3 regions of the Pseudoalteromonas sp. AS84 genome follow, and region 1 is predicted to be linked to each of the others. Evidence: predicted binding sites of a transcription regulator. Region 1 holds the regulator's gene; each other region holds the start of a gene.
What was found. The regulator FliA, encoded in region 1, starts transcription of late flagellar genes. The targets are predictions, from matches to a motif close to CTAAAGNTNNNNNNNNNNNNGCCGATA.

Region 1 (3,265 bases):
TTAAACGATCCCATGTCGGTTTGATATGAGATATTTCATCTGCCAGTTGTTGAGCTATAGGTAAACTAGCCTCAACAGCATCCATTGTTTTATTAGCCGCATTCTCTGTCATTTCTATGACATAATTAAGCCGCTTTTTAGCATCTGGAATAGCATCAGTCGTTATATTAGTTAAGCGAGTATCAAGCTCAAAGCTTTTAAGTGCTTCGTGCAGTTGACGAGTCAACTTCCCAACTTCAGCAAATAATTTAGACTGCTCTTGTGAAGCGGTCTCTAAAATCAACTCATTTGCCTTATCTTGCTCATCGTTTTCTAAAAAAATGACGAGTTGACGAGCTTGTTCTAACGTTATTTGAGGCGCAGCTGGTGCTGACATAAGCCTCTCCCCCATCATTAGCCTAAGCGTTCAAATACTTTTTCTAATTTAGTTTTTAATGTTCCAGCCGTAAACGGCTTAACAATATAACCATTAACGCCAGCTTGCGCTGCAGCTATTATTTGTTCTTTTTTAGCTTCTGCCGTTACCATCAATACAGGGATATGTTTTAACTTATCATCTGCACGAATTGCTCTTAAAAGGTCAATGCCTTGCATTCCAGGCATATTCCAATCTGTAACCACAAAATCAAATACTTGATTTTGTAACATAGGCAAAGCTGTAGACCCGTCATCAGCTTCTTGAACGTTAGTGAAACCTAAGTCACGTAATAGGTTTTTTATAATTCGTCTCATCGTTGAAAAATCATCAACTACAAGAATTTTCATGTTTTTATCCAAAACATCCCCCAGTGAGGTATTAACCTTAGTTTACTTACTACTAGTTTATCCAGTCATTGATTTTAGCTTTAAGCTTAATCATCGCCTGACCATGTATCTGACTTACACGCGATTCGCTTACATCGAGTATATGTCCTATCTCTTTTAAATTCATTTCATCGTTATAGTACAAAGAAAGCACCATTGCATCACGCTCTGGTAATGACTTTATCGCGCTTAGCAAAGACTCATTAAACCGGTCATTTTTAACATTATTAAAAGGTTTGTCTAGCGCTAAATCTTGGCCTACGGGAGTAATAACATCCTCATCGACACCAAGGTCTTCTATGCCTAATACTTTACTGGTATTAACATCATTTAAAATATGATGGTACTCATTGAGCGAAATTTCAAGTTTTTCAGCAACTTCTGTATCTGTTGGTTCGCGGTTCAGACTACTTTCGAGCCCAGTAATTGCTTCTGCAACTTGTCGGCTTTTACGGTGTACTGAACGAGGAGCCCAATCACCACGGCGCATTTCATCAAGCATAGCACCGCGAATACGAATACCAGCAAAGGTCTCAAAGCTTGCACCTTTTGTCGCATCAAAGTTTTTTGAAGCTTCTATTAAACCTATCATTCCTGATTGAATTAAATCATCAAGCTGAACGCTAGGTGGTAATCGAGCAATTAGATGACAAGCCACTTTTTTTACAAGTGATGCATGTTTCTCAACAATCACATTTAAGTTTTGTGTTGATTGATATCCCATAGCTCTATTCACCAGTGTTGTCATAATTAGCCGTTTACTAGTTTCTCAATGAAAAACTCTAAATGCCCAGATGGTTGATTTGGTATTGGCCATTTAACTGCTTTTGTTGCCAGTGTTTTAAACGCAAGAGCGGCTGGCGAATTTGGAAAGAGTTCTACGATTACTTTTTGACGACGTGTTGCTTTGCGCATATTTTCGTCATAAGGAACCGTTGCGACTAGCTCCATTGATACATCTAAAAAGCGATCTGTTACTTTAGAAAGCTTTGCAAATAATTCGGTACCTTCACGCATACTGCGGACCATATTGGCGACAATTTTAAACTTATAAACACCGTGCTCACGGCTTAATACTTTAATAAGTGCGTAAGCATCCGTTATTGATGTTGGTTCATCGCACACGACAACCATTACATCTTGTGCCGCGCGAGAAAAGCTCAGTACCATGTCTGAAATACCAGCGGCGGTATCTACAATTAAAATATCAAATTCGGTATTTAATTCGCTAAACGCACGAATTAGTCCAGCATGCTCAGATGGCGATAGCTCCACCATACTTTGCGAACCAGACGTAGCGGGTACAATTTTAATACCTGCTGGGCCTTCAACTAAAATTTCGTCAAGCTCACATTCACCAGACAAAACGTGTGATAAATTACGCTCTACACGTAAACCAAGCATTACATCACAGTTTGCTAAACCTAAGTCAGCATCCAGCACTAATACTCTGTTACCTTGTTGCCCTAGTGCAATAGCTGTATTTAGAGAAACATTTGTTTTCCCTACTCCACCTTTACCACCGGTTACAGCGATAACTTTTACGCCGTTGTTATTGTTTTGACTCATCTTGCGCAGGCCGCTTGCTTGATCTAATACTGTGTTAATCATACATCCCTACTGTACTTGGCGCCACTGCTTGGTGCCTTGAATGTTGTGCTTTTATTCTTTTTAAATATAATTGCTCAGCCTTTTTCACTAGTTTTTCAGCATTTGCAACACGAATATCTTCTGGTACTCGTTGACCGTTAGTAAGATACCCTATTGGAAGACGATTTTGAATCGCAATACTAATAATCTCACCCAAACTCAAAGATTCATCTAACTTAGTGAAAATACAACCACTTAACTGTACTTTTTTAAAGTGGCGTACTGTTTCTTGTAATACATTAATTTGTGCTGTCGCGCTTAGTACTAGGTAGCTGCGAATATCCACACGTTGGTTGCGCATTAACGTGTTTAACTGCTCAGTTAAACGTAAATCTCGTTGGCTCATACCTGCTGTATCAATTAATACTAGACGTTTATTTCGTAAATGATATAAAACTTCAGCTAATTCATTAGCATCTTTAACTTGTTTTACACCGCAACCAATAATACGGCCATATGTTGCAAGTTGCTCATAGGCTCCAATTCTGTACGTATCAGTGGTTATTAACGCCACTTTATCAGCGCCATATTTTTGTGCGCCTAACGCTGCAAGCTTAGCCACAGTTGTTGTTTTACCTACACCGGTTGGACCTACTAATGCATATACACCACCTTGGCGAAGTATTTCATTATTGGTTGTTTGCATTTGATCTTCGACCATCGTTAACAATGCTTTCCAGCCTTGTTGACGAGACACATCATCAGGTACAAAACATGCCATTTGTTGTGCTACTTCTTTATCAATGCCCATACCGACTAAACGATCAACCATGCAAGCACGTGTTGGATCGCGACGCGCCATATCTTGCTG
Region 2 (3,265 bases), on a different contig from region 1:
GATACTTAAGGCAATTAAGTACCTTAAATTAAAACAAACATAGTGAAATATAACACAAGCAATAACTTAGCGCACATCAATAGGAGCAGACTCTTTAGCCTTACCTTGCAGGATTGATATTTCTACTCGACGGTTTCTTCGGCGATCTTCATTTGAATCGTTTGGAACAAGTGGACGAGTATCAGCGCGCCCTACTACCATCATCCGATTTTTATCAAACCCTTGCACTGTTTGCAGTTCGCTTGCTACTGCTACAGCACGCTTTGACGATAAATCCCAATTATTAATATATAGCTCATTCGATACCTGAAAATCGTCGGTATGGCCAGATACAGTAATTTCGCCAGGTACATCTTTTAACAGCACACCAATATCTTGAATTATGGGTTTAAACTTTGGTTGTAAAAATGCACTCCCTGAGGGAAATGAGCCATTTTCACGAATACGAATAATTATTTGCTGCCCTAAAGACTCAAGCTCAATTGCGCCATCGATTATTTGCTTTTCAAGCTGCTGCGCTATTTTTTTAACAAGCTCGTTAGTTTGTTCCTGATCGGCAGCTGAAGTTGCTTGCTCTGACGATTGTTCTTGCGATGTGCTACGAGATTCCCCCCCTCGTTTATCTCCTCGCTGCTCTTGCCTACCACCAGCGGAGCTTTCATCTCCCGCTTGAAATTCAAGCATTTGCTGGGTCATTTCTACAGTTTGTTGCTGAATGGTTTCTATTGGGGTTGGTTCTGGTTTGCCTGGGGTAAACTCCATGGCAATAACAGAGGTACCTTTGGGGATATCTTTTACTTCAATTTTATTCTGTACACCAAAAGCAAACTTCATTGAGCCTGCTATTTGTTTAAATTTAAGTACATCCATTTCTGAAAACGCAAGCAAGAGTACAAAGAAGCACATTAATAATGACATTAAATCGGCAAAAGTTCCCATCCATGCAGGTAAGCCTGGTGGTGGACATTTGCACTCTTGATCAGACATAGTTACTCCTCGGTATCTACTTTGCGCTTAGATTCAGCTAAGTAATTTTTCAAAATACCTTCGATTACTTTTGGATTTTGACCATCTTGAATACCTAAAATAGCATCTAAAATTAAACGTTGATTCATAGCTTCTTCGTCTTTACGCAGTTCAAGTTTTACCTGAATTGGGATTGCTACAACATTAGCTAAAAACGCGCCATATAAAGTTGTTAATAGTGCTACCGCCATTGCCGGGCCAATTGCTTTTGGGTCATCCATGTTAGATAACATTGCAACTAAGCCAATTAGGGTGCCAATCATTCCCATTGCTGGTGCTATATCGGCTAATGACTTAAATAAACCTGCGCCCATTTCATGGCGAGTCGTGGTTAGAGAAATATCTTTTTGAAGTGTAGCGCGAACTACATCTGCATCATGTCCGTCAACAAGCATGTCGACGCCTTTGCGCATAAATGGATTTGGGATTTCAGCTTCTTCGAGTGCTAAAAAGCCTCCTTTACGAGCTGAATCAGCAAGCTCTACAGCTTTTTCAATAAGTTCTTCTGGCGTTTCAATTTTAAACATAAACGCTTTAGCAACAACTTTACCTATCCCCAAAAATTGCGACATGGTGAAGTTTGATAAAACAATAAAGAGCGAACCACCAAATACAATTACACTTGAAGGGGCATCGGCAAACATAGCCATTTCGCCGCTACTACTCATAAACATAGACATGACAATTAAGCCAATTGCGCCTAGGATCCCAATTATGGTTGCTAAATCCACATTTCCTCCAGAAGTTTCATGCTTAATGGCCTTATCATAAACTTTTATTATTAACTGCTTATCGGCAACATATTGAATTGCTTAAGCCATTTTTATAAATAAACATAAAAAGCAGCCTTTAGCACTATCTTAGATCAAGTTATAGAGGCTACCTAATTATCAATTGATTTATTAAATCAACAGACCGCTATTAAGGCTTTATTAATGCACTTGAAATATAATTTAACGTGATAAAGGTAAAAAACCAATATCATCCTTTGACCTAGTTTAGCATTCCCCCTAAAATTGACCCCTAAATTTATTATGTAAGCTGAAATAAAGATGGCGACTAAAAAACCTGAAAACTTAAGTTTCGAACAAGCACTAGAAGAATTATCTACAATCGTTAGTGACATGGAACAAGGTGACTTATCGCTTGAGCAATCGTTAAAGCAATTTGAGCGTGGAATTGCATTAGCAAGTGCTTCATCAGGGAAATTACAGCAAGCAGAGCAAAAAGTATCAATTTTGATGGGGAATGGCGAAAAGTCAGTACTTACAAATTTTGATAGTGATATGGAATAGCTGTGAGCATAAAAAATCATATTGAACGTGCTCAAAAAGATGTAGTAGCAACTTTACAACTGCATTTTAAACAGCCTCTCGATACAGAAGAAACTGTAAAGAACGCCACCCAGTATGGATTATTTAATGGCGGTAAAAGATTACGTCCATTTTTAGTTTATGCCACAGGTAAAATGCTAGGCGCAAACCAACAAGACTTAAACATACTGGCTGCTGCAATTGAGTGCATTCATAGCTATTCGTTAGTTCATGACGACTTACCTGCAATGGACGATGACGATTTACGTCGCGGACGCCCTACTTGCCACATAGAATTTGGCGAGGCAAACGCAATTTTAGCCGGTGATGCTCTACAAACTCTTGCCTTTGAGCTTATTGCAAATCACAAATTTGAATGCTCATCACAAACACAAGTAAAAATGATTGCACAATTAGCCCAAGCATCAGGTCTACAAGGTATGGTTGGCGGACAAGGCCTCGATATAGCTGCAACGGATAAAGTAATTACCGTACAAGAGCTTGAGCGAATACATAAACTAAAAACCGGGGCTCTAATTAATTGCGCAATTACACTTGGTGCACTGTGCAGTGAAAAGGCAGATCAACAAACCTTAGAAAATTTAAGTGTTTTTGGGTATGCTATAGGGCTAGCATTTCAAGTACACGACGACATTTTAGATGTTGAAGGCGATACGGTTACTTTAGGTAAGCCGCAAGGCTCCGATATTGCCGCGAATAAAGCGACATATCCGGCGTTATTAGGTATGCTAGGCGCTAAAGTAAAGGCGCAGAATTTAATACAACAAGCCCATGAAGCGTTGGCAAATATAGATGCTGACACAACACTTCTTGCGTCGCTAGCAAATTATCTAATTGAGCGTGACCACTAATTTTTGCTCATACGTATTGCAATTAGCACTGACATTATTACCCAACATTAATTA
Region 3 (3,265 bases), on a different contig from region 1:
AAGAAGATGATTCTAATGCTCTGCGTACTGAGACGGATCAGTCAGTGTAACTAGCTTTACCGCTAGCTTATTGCTAAACACATCAGCCGTTGCATAATATTGCAGCGGCTTTTTTATGTCTGTTAGTTTATTCACACAGAAGTTAAGTTGGTTAAGTAGGTAGTTGACTCTGTTTGCTATCGCTACACCTGAATCAAGTAATTTTACATTCCCTTCAAAATACTGACTAATAGGCTCTGCTAATATTGGAAAGTGCGTACATCCTAATACAAGTACATCTATAGTTTTATCTATATGTAGGTCATCAAGCACTTGATGCAACTTGTTTGTATCCAAAGACTCTGTAAAAAAGTATTGCTCAGCTAAAGTTACTAACTCCACACTGCTATATAGATTAACGGTTACATTACGTGCATGCTCAGTAATTAATGTTTTAGTGTATGAACTGGCGACCGTGGCTGGTGTGGCTAATAAGCCAATATGATTTGAACGTGTTAGCTCTGCCGCAGGCTTTATTGCTGGCACAACGCCTACAATAGGAATATCCGTAATTTGACGAACAGCACTAAGTGCAGATGTAGAAGCGGTATTACACGCTATTACAATTAAATCAACGCTAAGCGTATTAGCTTTGATGAAATGAATAAGTGAGCATAATCGGTTAATGATTGTCTGCTGGGATTGAGCACCATAAGGTAGTAAAGCATTATCCATAAAATAGCTGTACTGAGCATTTGGGATACTGTACTTTATATGCTCAAGTACAGTAGTTCCACCAATACCTGAATCAAAGACCATTATATGCGCTGACAAACTACTGTTCCCACTTTACTTTAAGAACGGCAGTTTGCCATGAGGTATTTATAAAAGAAAGTAGTTTAACTTTGCGTGGTTTCTAAATCAGCAAGATCGTCGGCTGCCGAATTTAACTGATTAAGGTTTTCGAACATAGACTTTGTGTAATCTACTAACTTATCTATTTGTTCCTGATCTTGATTTAACCACTGTAGAATGCCAGCTAGTTGATTTTGTAATCCAAGTTCGCCCGCTTTTTCAAAAGCATTTTTAAGGTCATCATTAAAGGGAGCTAAGCCCTCTGATACTTGTTTTTCTGGTGCTGGTTTATATTCTTCATAGCTTTTAACTGTGGCTATTGTTTTTGTTTGGCGTAAATCCATAGAAAAAGCCACCAGCTGGTCACTGTCTAAACTCAGCTCTTGAGCTTGTTCAAATGCTTCATCCAGGTCACCACCAAAAAATGTTTTACTTAAATCTTGTAAATCTTCCATCATCGCATTAATAGCTTCTTGCTCTTGCTCGTTTAAGTCACCATTAACCGACATCGAAAATGATACCTGTCGAGATTGCGATGATGAGCTTGCAAACGACTCGCTATTACTGTTTTGCTGATAGCCGCTTGCCGATTGAGATTCAAATGCATCTGCAAAGCTGATACTTACCTCATCGCCTTCTGCGGTGGTAAATTTATACTCTGCATTACTCGTCATACTGACATATTGAGCCTGGCTTATATTTACGCTGGCAGGTTGTGGGTTAAATAACGACTCTTCAAACTCATCAAGCCCATTGTAAATACCCTCTTTAGATTTATTAATGCCCTCTTCCATGTCGTCATTAAATACGCCAGTTCCTTTGAGCTCATCAACCGCGTCATCGATCCCTATTTGGACTCCTTTGCGCGCGTCGCCTAACATATCTTTGAGCTTTTCGTCATCAGCGCCGTTAGCTTTTGCTTTATTAACAGCACTACTTACAAAATCGAGTACGTTTTTTACTATTTCATCAAAATCAAATAGTGGTTTATCTGCTTTTTTTTCTGCGATAGGTAATCCAAGCTGCTCAGCCATTTTATCGCCAAGCACCTTTGCGGCCAACTCTCGGCCTCGTTGTTGATAGCTATCTTGAGGAGACGTAATTGTAGGTTGCTGTATATCAGCTTTATTGTTGAATTTATTGATGTTGTTGTTTGGCGTAAAGCCATAATTACCTATTTTCATGATTCGTCTCCTAAGCGTGCGTAGTTTATTATCGGCTATAACACTAAAAACTAAAGTACAATGTTCAATAAAACAGCATAAATGCTAGCCAAAACTAGACAAATACGCAGCGCTCCCTACAATAGCGCCGATAAACAGATCTTAGATAAGGTAGTAGCGTTAATGGCAGTTATTAAAATAGATACCACACAGTACCAAGCGCAGTTAAGTGAAAAAGAGCAGCGTATTAGTGCACAGTTCCAACGTTTTGGTGTGGAGCAATTAGAAGTATTTAGCTCAGAGCCAACTAACTACCGCCAACGTGCTGAATTTAGAGTATGGCACGATGGTGACGATCTGTTTCACATTATGTTTGATCAACAAACAAAAGAAAAAATCCGTGTTGATATATTTGATCCCGCAGCGCCTCTAGTAGGTGAAATAATGCAGGTGATGATTGAGCATCTTAAGCCTTGTGAAATATTACGTCGTAAGTTATTTCAAATCGATTACCTATCAACGCTAAGCGGTGAAATTTTAGTAAGCTTGCTTTATCACAAACCACTTGATGATGAATGGTTAAGTGAAATTAAAGCGCTTAAAGAAAAACTAAGCAGTAAATACAAAATTGACTTTATAGGCCGCGCTCGCAAACAAAAAGAAGTGCTGGGTGATGACTTTGTAACTGAGCGTTTAACAGTTAATGGTCAAGAGCTTATTTATCAACAAGTAGAAAATAGCTTTACTCAGCCTAATGCAAAAGTAAATATTAATATGTTGGAGTGGGCACAAGATTTATGTAAGCCACTTAAAAATGATTTATTAGAACTTTATTGCGGTAACGGAAACTTTTCTATTGCGCTAGCAGGCTCTTTTAATAAAGTATTAGCGACGGAAATATCAAAATCATCTGTTCATTCTGCTCAATACAATATTGCTAAAAATAACGTAGAGAACTTAGATATTATTCGTATGTCTAGTGAAGAGTTTACTCAAGCAATGAATGGCGAACGTACTTTTTCTCGTTTAGACGGTATTGATCTTAAAAGCTATGACTGCCAAACCATATTAGTTGATCCACCGCGCGCAGGCATGGATGAATTAACGTGTGACTTAGTGGCTAACTACGAAAGCATAATTTATATATCGTGTAATCCAGAAACCCTTGAGCGTGACCTTGATCACTTAACACGTACGCACAACGTTAAGCGCTTTGCTATATTTGATCAGTTCCCTTATACGCATCACATTGAGTCGGGTGTTTTCTT

Region 2: a site for FliA is predicted at 1,817-1,843, ahead of pomA (flagellar motor protein PomA). Genes of this name have one in related genera too.
Region 3: a site for FliA is predicted at 2,048-2,074, ahead of WNY79_RS20065 (DUF5610 domain-containing protein). Genes of this name have one in related genera too.

What each region holds. Positions count from the first base shown of each region.
Region 1 covers NZ_JBBMQY010000010.1:72,175-75,439, forward strand. The annotation lists gene WNY79_RS12035 (protein phosphatase CheZ) at 1-376, opposite strand, end outside; gene cheY (chemotaxis response regulator CheY) at 394-777, opposite strand; gene WNY79_RS12045 (RNA polymerase sigma factor FliA) at 818-1,528, opposite strand; gene WNY79_RS12050 (MinD/ParA family protein) at 1,555-2,415, opposite strand; gene flhF (flagellar biosynthesis protein FlhF) at 2,408-3,265, opposite strand, start outside.
Region 2 covers NZ_JBBMQY010000008.1:180,120-183,384, reverse strand. The annotation lists gene WNY79_RS10805 (flagellar motor protein MotB) at 67-987, opposite strand; gene pomA (flagellar motor protein PomA) at 990-1,757, opposite strand; gene WNY79_RS10795 (exodeoxyribonuclease VII small subunit) at 2,079-2,321, shown strand; gene ispA ((2E,6E)-farnesyl diphosphate synthase) at 2,324-3,211, shown strand.
Region 3 covers NZ_JBBMQY010000033.1:22,213-25,477, reverse strand. The annotation lists gene WNY79_RS20075 (RNA-binding protein) at 1-50, shown strand, start outside; gene murI (glutamate racemase) at 13-813, opposite strand; gene WNY79_RS20065 (DUF5610 domain-containing protein) at 879-2,018, opposite strand; gene trmA (tRNA (uridine(54)-C5)-methyltransferase TrmA) at 2,181-3,265, shown strand, end outside.